One region of the Halobacillus sp. ABR2_026 genome, then DNA from elsewhere that is predicted to be linked to it. Evidence: a T-box and tRNA genes for the amino acid it is inferred to sense, from the RefSeq annotation. Region 1 holds a T-box; the other holds one or more tRNA genes.
The links. The T-box of region 1 lies ahead of alaS (alanine--tRNA ligase). A T-box ahead of a tRNA ligase gene usually reads a tRNA of that ligase, here a tRNA-Ala.

Region 1 (4,924 bases):
CTACTTCCTCGCCGTCTTTCTGTTCTGCTGGTACTACTGCGATATAGGAATGACCCGTCTGTTCCACGTCAAATGTAAACAGTACCTCAAATAAGTGTTCTTCTCCGTTTTCATCCGGAATAATGATACGTTCTTCTTTTTCCAGTGCCATAAATGACAGCCTCCTTATTGTTTCGAATCCAAGTAACTTTGCAGGATCATGACAGCAGCCATTTTATCAATCACCTTTTTCCGCTTCTTCCTGCTGACATCTGCATCCAGCAGCACTCGTTCTGCTGCCATCGTTGTTAAGCGTTCATCCCAAAGGTGTGTTTGGAGATGAAATTCTTCTTCCAGCCATGCGGCGAAAGTCTGGCTCGCTTCCCCTCGTGGTCCGACCGTTCCATTCATGTTTTTCGGAAAGCCTACGACCGCTTCCGTTACATCATGGTCGCGTATAACCTCTCTCAACGACTCTTTCGCCGTATTGTAGTCCTGTTCGTCCCAACGGAGTGTGGTGAGACCCTGGGCCGTCCAGCCCAGAGCATCAGAGATAGCGATGCCAATGGTCTTTTCACCGACATCCAATCCTATTTTTTTCATTCAATGCCCTCTTTATTCTCTTTGATGTAAGATTTAACCAGTTCTTCAATCAGCTCATCACGTTCGATTTTGCGGATTAAATTTCTGGCATCCTGATGACGAGGAATGTACGCAGGGTCGCCTGAAAGCAAGTATCCGACAATCTGATTTATCGGATTATACCCTTTCTCTTGTAATGCTCCATATACTGATAGTAATACGGATTGGACATCTTGATCAAACGGCTCTTCTGAGAAATTGAACCTCATCGTTTTATCCATTGAACTCATTACAGTCACCTCGCACTTTTGTAGTATTAATTCTATTATATACCTAATTATCCTATAGGAAAAACTAGGCGTTTTGACTAGCGTATTCTCTTGCATATTCTAAAGCATGAGGAATTTTGGAAGCATCTTTACCACCCGCTTGCGCCATATCCGGACGGCCTCCGCCACCACCGCCGCATCGGTTAGCTGCTTCTTTAATCAATTGACCTGCATGATAACCTTTTTCGATCAAGTCCTTCGATACTCCTGCAATCAATTGAACTTTGTCACCATTCGGTGCTGCGAGAAGGATAATTCCTGAATCCAACTTTTGTTTAAGATCGTCCACCATTGTGCGTAGCGCATTCATATCTTTAACATCCACTTGCTTAGCGAGAACTTTCACACCATCGACCTCTTGAACTTCATCAAGAATACTGGAAGCTTCCATGTTTGAAAGTTTTGCACTCAAAGATTCATTTTCCTTTTGAACATCTTTCAATTCTTTATGAAGAGCTTCTATGCGTTCAGGGACTTGTTCAGGTTTCGTTTTCAGCTGCTCTCCAGCTTTTTTCAACAACGCTTCTTTGCCGTTCATGTACAAGTAAGCATCCTTAGCTGTTACAGCCTCAATTCTTCTCGTACCAGCGCCTATTCCAGACTCTGAAATAATCTTAAACAGGCCGATTTCTGCTGTGTTCATTACATGACAACCTCCACAAAGCTCAAGGCTGTAATCCCCGACCTGGACGACTCGAACCGTGTCCCCATATTTTTCACCAAACAAGGCCATCGCGCCCTTAGCTTTTGCTTCTTCAATGGAATTAAGCTCAATGGATACCGGAATAGACTGCCAAACTTTTTCATTGACGATGGACTCAATTTTCTCCATCTCTTCGTTCGTTACAGAACCAAAGTGAGAAAAGTCAAAACGTAAACGATCGGGAGCTACAAGAGATCCGGCTTGATTTACATGTTCGCCAAGGACATCTTTCAACGCTTGATGCAGAAGGTGTGTAGCCGTATGGTTTTTAACAATAAAGGAACGACCGCTTTGATCGACTTCTGCTGTCACTGTCGCTCCTTTTTCGATAGAACCTTGTTTCACGACCGCTTCGTGCATGTGTTGACCATTCGGTGCTTTTTGAACATTGGTCACTTCTATGACAGCACCTTCCGTTCTCAAGAAACCACGATCAGCGATTTGACCTCCACTCTCAGCATAGAAAGGGGTCTTTGTGAGGAATAGATAAATGGTGTCGCCCTCTTCCGCATACCCACTGAACTCTTTCCTTTTAATAAGTTCTACAATTTCTGTTTCAACTTGCAGAGAGTCATAACCGACGAATTCACTTTCGACGTGAACATCTCCAAGTACACCGTCCTGAACTTGCATAGAATCGGTCTTCTGGCGTGCACTACGTGCGCGCTCCCGCTGTTTTTCCATTTCGTTTTGGAAACCTTCTTCATCAATAGTGAAACCGGCTTCAGCAACGTATTCTTCTGTCAATTCTTTAGGGAAGCCATACGTATCGTATAACCGGAAGACTTCTGTTCCAGGGAACACATTGCTGCCTTTCTCGGTTTCCTGCTTGATGATGTTGGTAAGAATCTGTAACCCATCATTCAATGTTTCATGGAAACGGGATTCTTCTGTTTGAATGACGTTTTGAATGAAGTTTTCTTTTTCCTTTACTTCAGGATAGAAGTCGACCATGATTTTAGACACTTCTGGCACTAGTTTATACATGAACGGCTTGTCAATTCCGATCTGCTTAGCAAAACGTACAGCTCTACGCAGCAGACGGCGCAACACGTAACCACGTCCTTCATTTGAAGGAAGGGCTCCATCACTGACAGCAAATGTAACGGTTCTCATATGGTCTGCAATCACTTTGAAGGAAGCATCTGTATCGAAGCCGTCCCCATAGTTTTTGTCCGCCATTTTTTCCGTTGCTTCAATGATCGGAAGGAATAGATCGGTCTCAAAGTTTGTTTCCGTTTCTTGAATAACACAGACAATACGTTCAAGTCCCATCCCTGTATCAATGTTTTTCTTAGGAAGTGGTGTATACGTATCATCAGGATTGTGGTTAAACTGAGAGAAGACGAGGTTCCATATTTCCAAATACCGTTCATTTTCCCCGCCTGGGTAAAGTTCTGGATCATTGGAGTCCGTTCCATATTTTTCTCCACGATCATAAAAGATTTCCGTATTCGGACCACTGGGCCCTTCCCCGATATCCCAGAAATTCTCTTCGATGCGGATAATACGCTCTTCATCCAATCCGATCTTATCTTTCCAAATTTGGTAAGCTTCCTCATCTTCCGGATGTACGGTTACAGATAATCTCTCTTCGTCAAACCCAATCCATTCATCGCTTGTAAGAAACTCCCATGCCCATTCCATAGCTTCTTCTTTGAAATAATCGCCGATAGAAAAATTCCCAAGCATTTCAAAGAACGTATGGTGCCGAGCAGTGAATCCAACATTTTCAATATCATTTGTACGAATTGATTTTTGCGCATTCACAATTCGCGGGTTTTCAGGAATAACACGCCCATCGAAGTATTTTTTCAGTGTAGCCACACCACTGTTAATCCAAAGTAGAGTAGGGTCTTCGTGGGGAACAAGAGATGCGCTTGGTTCTACGCTATGTCCTTTTTCTTTAAAAAAGTCAAGAAACATTTGGCGGACTTCCGCTGATGTTAATGATTTCATTTGCAATAACCTCCTCAAATTGTTCGATAGAATGGAGTCTGTTCCGGACGAAGAAGGAACAAAAAAACCCCGTCCCTGCCTTTAATCGGCAGGGACGGGGTTTTTACCGCGGTACCACCCTGGTTATAGACCATTGATGTCTATCAGCTTTAATGCCTGTAACGGGGCATGACTCCGTCGGGGATTAACCGCACTCTGGAATAGCTTTCAACAACGTTCATGCAATGCGTTTTTCAGCCTGGAACGCACCTCTCTGGCCATGAATGAATCGCCTACTCTTTTCCTTCATTGTGTTCTTTCGTCCTTATAGTCTTTGCTAAGCGTAATTATAGATAACTGACGTTCATCTGTCAATGTTTAACCTCCCTGTACGAATTTCTGAAGCGATCACTTTTATACAGGTCAGTACAGGGACAGCTAAGATTAATCCGGGAATACCGGCTAATTCTCCCCCAACCAATAAAGCAAGGATTATAAACAATGGGTGAATATGGATGCTTTTCCCCATTATGTAAGGAGAAAGCAGATTCCCTTCTATCACTTGAATAATCAGGATAACCGCCAGTGTAAATAACAAAGTGTTCACACTTACAGTCAGAGCCACTATGACCGCGGGTCCTGCACCAAGAAGCGGCCCAAAATAAGGAATGATATTGGTTAACCCTGCAATCAACCCCAGAACCAAAGGATAAGGAAGATCAATCAGCCAAAAGCCAGCTGTTGCGAGAACTCCAACAAACAAGCTAATTAATAGCTGACCTCGGATGTATCCCCCTAAAGAGTGGTTCAGCTCCTTCACCAACCTTCTTGACTCTTCATGCCATTTGGACGGGAGGGTAAGAAGCAGCCAATGGCCAATGGTCTTATAATCTTTTAGAAAATAAAAAGTCATGACAGGAATGACAGCAAGGAGAACGATCATATTAAAGATTCCGGTCAACCCAGCAAGAACATTCATCAGCCGCCCATTTATCCACTCTTCGAAGCTGGCAAACCGCTCATCCACCTTTTGGTGAAGCCCATCCGGTAATTTTTCTGTTTGTGCATAAAGCTGCTTCGTCCAGTTTTGATAGGACTCCACCAAATGAGGCAGATGCTCATTTAGCAGCTTTAATTGATCCAGAAGACGAGGGATTCCTTTATATAGTCCAAAAGCCGTCAGAGAGAAAAAAACGACAAAGATTACACATATACTCAGTGGACGATTCAACCCGAAATCCTCCAGTATGTGGACAAGAGGATGCAGAAGAAATGACAACAAGAGCGCCAATAAAAAAGGGAGCAGTACTTTCCCTAAGACCATAACAAAACCATCATAATAAGGATAGAGCCACGCAAGCAGAAGTAATGAGAGAAGAATGATGAAAAAGAT
Region 2 (4,924 bases), 2.5 Mb from region 1:
ATCTTCCGCAATGGACGAAAGTCTGACGGAGCAACGCCGCGTGAACGATGAAGGTCTTCGGATCGTAAAGTTCTGTTGTTAGGGAAGAACAAGTACCGTGCGAATAGAGCGGTACCTTGACGGTACCTAACGAGGAAGCCCCGGCTAACTACGTGCCAGCAGCCGCGGTAATACGTAGGGGGCAAGCGTTGTCCGGAATTATTGGGCGTAAAGCGCGCGCAGGCGGTTCCTTAAGTCTGATGTGAAAGCCCACGGCTCAACCGTGGAGGGTCATTGGAAACTGGGGAACTTGAGGACAGAAGAGGAGAGTGGAATTCCACGTGTAGCGGTGAAATGCGTAGATATGTGGAGGAACACCAGTGGCGAAGGCGACTCTCTGGTCTGTTTCTGACGCTGAGGTGCGAAAGCGTGGGTAGCAAACAGGATTAGATACCCTGGTAGTCCACGCCGTAAACGATGAGTGCTAGGTGTTAGGGGGCTTCCACCCCTTAGTGCTGAAGTTAACGCATTAAGCACTCCGCCTGGGGAGTACGGCCGCAAGGCTGAAACTCAAAGGAATTGACGGGGGCCCGCACAAGCGGTGGAGCATGTGGTTTAATTCGAAGCAACGCGAAGAACCTTACCAGGTCTTGACATCCTTGGACCTCCCTAGAGATAGGGATTTCCCTTCGGGGACCAAGTGACAGGTGGTGCATGGTTGTCGTCAGCTCGTGTCGTGAGATGTTGGGTTAAGTCCCGCAACGAGCGCAACCCCTAATCTTAGTTGCCAGCATTCAGTTGGGCACTCTAAGGTGACTGCCGGTGACAAACCGGAGGAAGGCGGGGATGACGTCAAATCATCATGCCCCTTATGACCTGGGCTACACACGTGCTACAATGGATGGTACAAAGGGCAGCGAAGCCGCGAGGTGTAGCAAATCCCATAAAACCATTCTCAGTTCGGATTGCAGGCTGCAACTCGCCTGCATGAAGCCGGAATCGCTAGTAATCGCGGATCAGCATGCCGCGGTGAATACGTTCCCGGGCCTTGTACACACCGCCCGTCACACCACGAGAGTTGGCAACACCCGAAGTCGGTGAGGTAACCTTTTTGGAGCCAGCCGCCGAAGGTGGGGCCAATGATTGGGGTGAAGTCGTAACAAGGTAGCCGTATCGGAAGGTGCGGCTGGATCACCTCCTTTCTAAGGATATTACGGAAACGTACTGTGTTGGTTGTTCAGTTTTGAGAGATCAAACTATGAAAATATGATCTTCCTTCATTTGGATGGGCCTGTAGCTCAGTTGGTCAGAGCGCACGCCTGATAAGCGTGAGGTCGGTGGTTCAAGTCCACTCAGGCCCACCATTCAAAATGGGGCCTTAGCTCAGCTGGGAGAGCGCCTGCTTTGCACGCAGGAGGTCAGCGGTTCGATCCCGCTAGGCTCCACCATTTAAATGCAACACTTAAACACAAGAATCTATTTTGTGTTTTATATTCAACCCTGAATAAGGGCGTGAACCTTGAAAACTGGATAAGGAATCATTGTTTCATCTAACGATGAGGCAATTGATGACAAGACATCTAATTGAAATTGTAAACGTCTTTTCACGAAGATAGTTAAGTGAATAAGGGCGCACGGTGGATGCCTTGGTACTAGGAGCCGATGAAGGACGGGACTAACACCGATATGCTCCGGCGAGCCGTAAGTAGGCTTTGAACCGGAGATTTCCGAATGGGGAAACCCGCTGTTCGTAATGGGACAGCATCCTATACTGAATCCATAGGTATAGGAAGGCACACCCGGGGAACTGAAACATCTAAGTACCCGGAGGAAGAAAAAGCAAACGCGATTTCCCAAGTAGCGGCGAGCGAAACGGAATCAGCCCAAACCAGAAAGCTTGCTTTCTGGGGTTGTAGGACACTCCATTGGAGTTACCAAAGAGGAAGATAGGCGAATCGATCTGGAACGATCAGCCAGAGCAGGTAACAGCCCTGTAGTCGAAATCTTTCTCTCTCCGGAGTGGATCCTGAGTACGGCGGAACACGAGGAATTCCGTCGGAATCCGGGAGGACCATCTCCCAAGGCTAAATACTCCCTAGTGACCGATAGTGAACCAGTACCGTGAGGGAAAGGTGAAAAGCACCCCGGAAGGGGAGTGAAAGAGAACCTGAAACCGTGTGCCTACAAGTAGTCGGAGCCCGTTAATGGGTGACGGCGTGCCTTTTGTAGAATGAACCGGCGAGTTACGACCGTATGCGAGGTTAAGCAGCAGAAGCGGAGCCGCAGCGAAAGCGAGTCTGAATAGGGCGAGTGAGTATGCGGTCGTAGACCCGAAACCGTGTGATCTACCCATGTCCAGGGTGAAGGTCAGGTAACACTGACTGGAGGCCCGAACCCACGTAAGTTGAAAATTACGGGGATGAGGTGTGGGTAGGGGTGAAATGCCAATCGAACACGGAGATAGCTGGTTCTCTCCGAAATAGCTTTAGGGCTAGCCTCAGAATAGAAAGTCATGGAGGTAGAGCACTGATTGGACGAGGGGCCCCTATCGGGTTACCGAATTCAGTCAAACTCCGAATGCCATCGACTTTGTTCTGGGAGTCAGACCGTGGGTGATAAGGTTCATGGTCGAGAGGGAAACAGCCCAGACCGCCAGCTAAGGTCCCAAAGTGTGTGTTAAGTGGAAAAGGATGTGGAGTTGCTTAGACAACCAGGATGTTGGCTTAGAAGCAGCCATCATTCAAAGAGTGCGTAATAGCTCACTGGTCGAGTGACTCTGCGCCGAAAATGTACCGGGGCTAAACACACCACCGAAGCTGCGGATTGATCTTATGATCAGTGGTAGGAGAGCGTTCTAAGGGCCGTGAAGTCAGACCGTAAGGACTGGTGGAGCGCTTAGAAGTGAGAATGCCGGTATGAGTAGCGAAAAAAGAGTGAGAATCTCTTTCACCGAATGCCTAAGGTTTCCTGAGGAAGGCTCGTCCTCTCAGGGTTAGTCGGGACCTAAGCCGAGGCCGAAAGGCGTAGGCGATGGACAACAGGTTGATATTCCTGTACCACCTCCTTTCCGTTTGAACGACGGGGGGACGCAGGAGGATAAGGAGAGCGCGCCACTGGATGTGCGCGTCCAAGCAGTGAGACGGTCGGATAGGCAAATCCGTCCGGCAACGTTGAGCTGTGATGGGGAGGGAAATATAGTACCGAAGCTCCTGAGTTCACACTGCCAAGAAAATCCTCTAGTGAGGAAAGAGGTGCCCGTACCGCAAACCGACACAGGTAGGCGAGGAGGGATCCTAAGGTGAGCGGGAGAACTCTCGTTAAGGAACTCGGCAAAATGACCCCGTAACTTCGGGAGAAGGGGTGCTCCTCTGCCGAGGAGCCGCAGTGAAAAGGCCCAAGCGACTGTTTACCAAAAACACAGGTCTCTGCGAAGCCGTAAGGCGAAGTATAGGGGCTGACACCTGCCCGGTGCTGGAAGGTTAAGGGGATGCGTTAGCTTATGCGAAGCGTTGAACCGAAGCCCCAGTAAACGGCGGCCGTAACTATAACGGTCCTAAGGTAGCGAAATTCCTTGTCGGGTAAGTTCCGACCCGCACGAAAGGTGCAACGACTTGGGCACTGTCTCAACGAGAGACCCGGTGAAATTATACTATGTGTGAAGATGCACATTACCCGCGACAGGACGGAAAGACCCCGTGGAGCTTTACTGTAGCCTGATATTGAATGTTGGTACAGCTTGTACAGGATAGGTAGGAGCCTTAGAAGCCGGAGCGCTAGCTTCGGTGGAGGCGCTGGTGGGATACTACCCTGGCTGTACGGACATTCTAACCCAGGACCGTGATCCGGTCCGGAGACAGTGTCAGGTGGGCAGTTTGACTGGGGCGGTCGCCTCCCAAAAGGTAACGGAGGCGCCCAAAGGTTCCCTCAGAATGGTTGGAAATCATTCGCAGAGTGTAAAGGCACAAGGGAGCTTGACTGCGAGACCTACAAGTCGAGCAGGGACGAAAGTCGGGCTTAGTGATCCGGCGGTTCCGCATGGAAGGGCCGTCGCTCAACGGATAAAAGCTACCCCGGGGATAACAGGCTTATCTCCCCCAAGAGTCCACATCGACGGGGAGGTTTGGCACCTCGATGTCGGCTCATCGCATCCTGGGGCTGTAGTCGGTCCCAAGGGTTGGGCTGTTCGCCCATTAAAGCGGTACGCGAGCTGGGTTCAGAACGTCGTGAGACAGTTCGGTCCCTATCCGTCGTGGGCGTTGGAAATTTGAAAGGAGCTGTCCTTAGTACGAGAGGACCGGGATGGACACACCGCTGGTGTACCAGTTGTTCCGCCAGGAGCATCGCTGGGTAGCTACGTGTGGTCGGGATAAGTGCTGAAAGCATCTAAGCATGAAGCCCCCCTTGAGATGAGATTTCCCTTTGCTTTAAGCAAATAAGATCCCTCAGAGACGATGAGGTTGATAGGTCCGAGGTGGAAGCGTGGTGACACGTGGAGCTGACGGATACTAATGGATCGATGACTTATCTATCGAAATGATAGTGTTCGTGAAAAGCGTTTCTTCAAAAGATGTTTCCTTATCCAGTTTTGAGGGTTCACCTCAAACTTTATATTGATGTGGTGGTGAAGGCGAAGAGGTCACACCTGTTCCCATGCCGAACACAGCAGTTAAGCTCTTCAGCGCCGATGGTAGTCGGGTTTACCCCCGTGAGAGTAGGACGCCGCCACATTGATACTCTTTCCTTATTAATGCTTTTGATGATTGTACATTATTCCAACGTAGCTCAGTGGTAGAGCAATCGGCTGTTAACCGATCGGTCGTAGGTTCGAATCCTACCGTTGGAGCCACTTGCTTCCATAGCTCAGTGGTAGAGCACTTCCATGGTAAGGAAGGGGTCGCCGGTTCAAATCCGGCTGGAAGCTCTGAATTTTAATTCGATTGGCCCG

Region 2: it encodes a tRNA-Ala, which carries the amino acid that the T-box ahead of alaS (alanine--tRNA ligase) is inferred to sense. The anticodon was not compared.

Annotation. Positions count from the first base shown of each region.
Region 1 is NZ_JBSWTM010000001.1:2,580,378-2,585,301, forward strand. It holds gene ACXADE_RS13485 (DUF1292 domain-containing protein) at 1-151, opposite strand, end outside; gene ruvX (Holliday junction resolvase RuvX) at 166-582, opposite strand; gene ACXADE_RS13495 (IreB family regulatory phosphoprotein) at 579-851, opposite strand; gene alaS (alanine--tRNA ligase) at 916-3,552, opposite strand; T-box leader at 3,640-3,850, opposite strand; gene ACXADE_RS13505 (AI-2E family transporter) at 3,896-4,924, opposite strand, start outside.
Region 2 is NZ_JBSWTM010000001.1:125,994-130,917, forward strand. It holds rRNA gene ACXADE_RS00725 (16S ribosomal RNA) at 1-1,181, shown strand, start outside; tRNA gene ACXADE_RS00730 (tRNA-Ile) at 1,267-1,343, shown strand; tRNA gene ACXADE_RS00735 (tRNA-Ala) at 1,352-1,427, shown strand; rRNA gene ACXADE_RS00740 (23S ribosomal RNA) at 1,594-4,508, shown strand; rRNA gene rrf (5S ribosomal RNA) at 4,594-4,707, shown strand; tRNA gene ACXADE_RS00750 (tRNA-Asn) at 4,751-4,825, shown strand; tRNA gene ACXADE_RS00755 (tRNA-Thr) at 4,829-4,900, shown strand; tRNA gene ACXADE_RS00760 (tRNA-Glu) at 4,919-4,924, shown strand, end outside.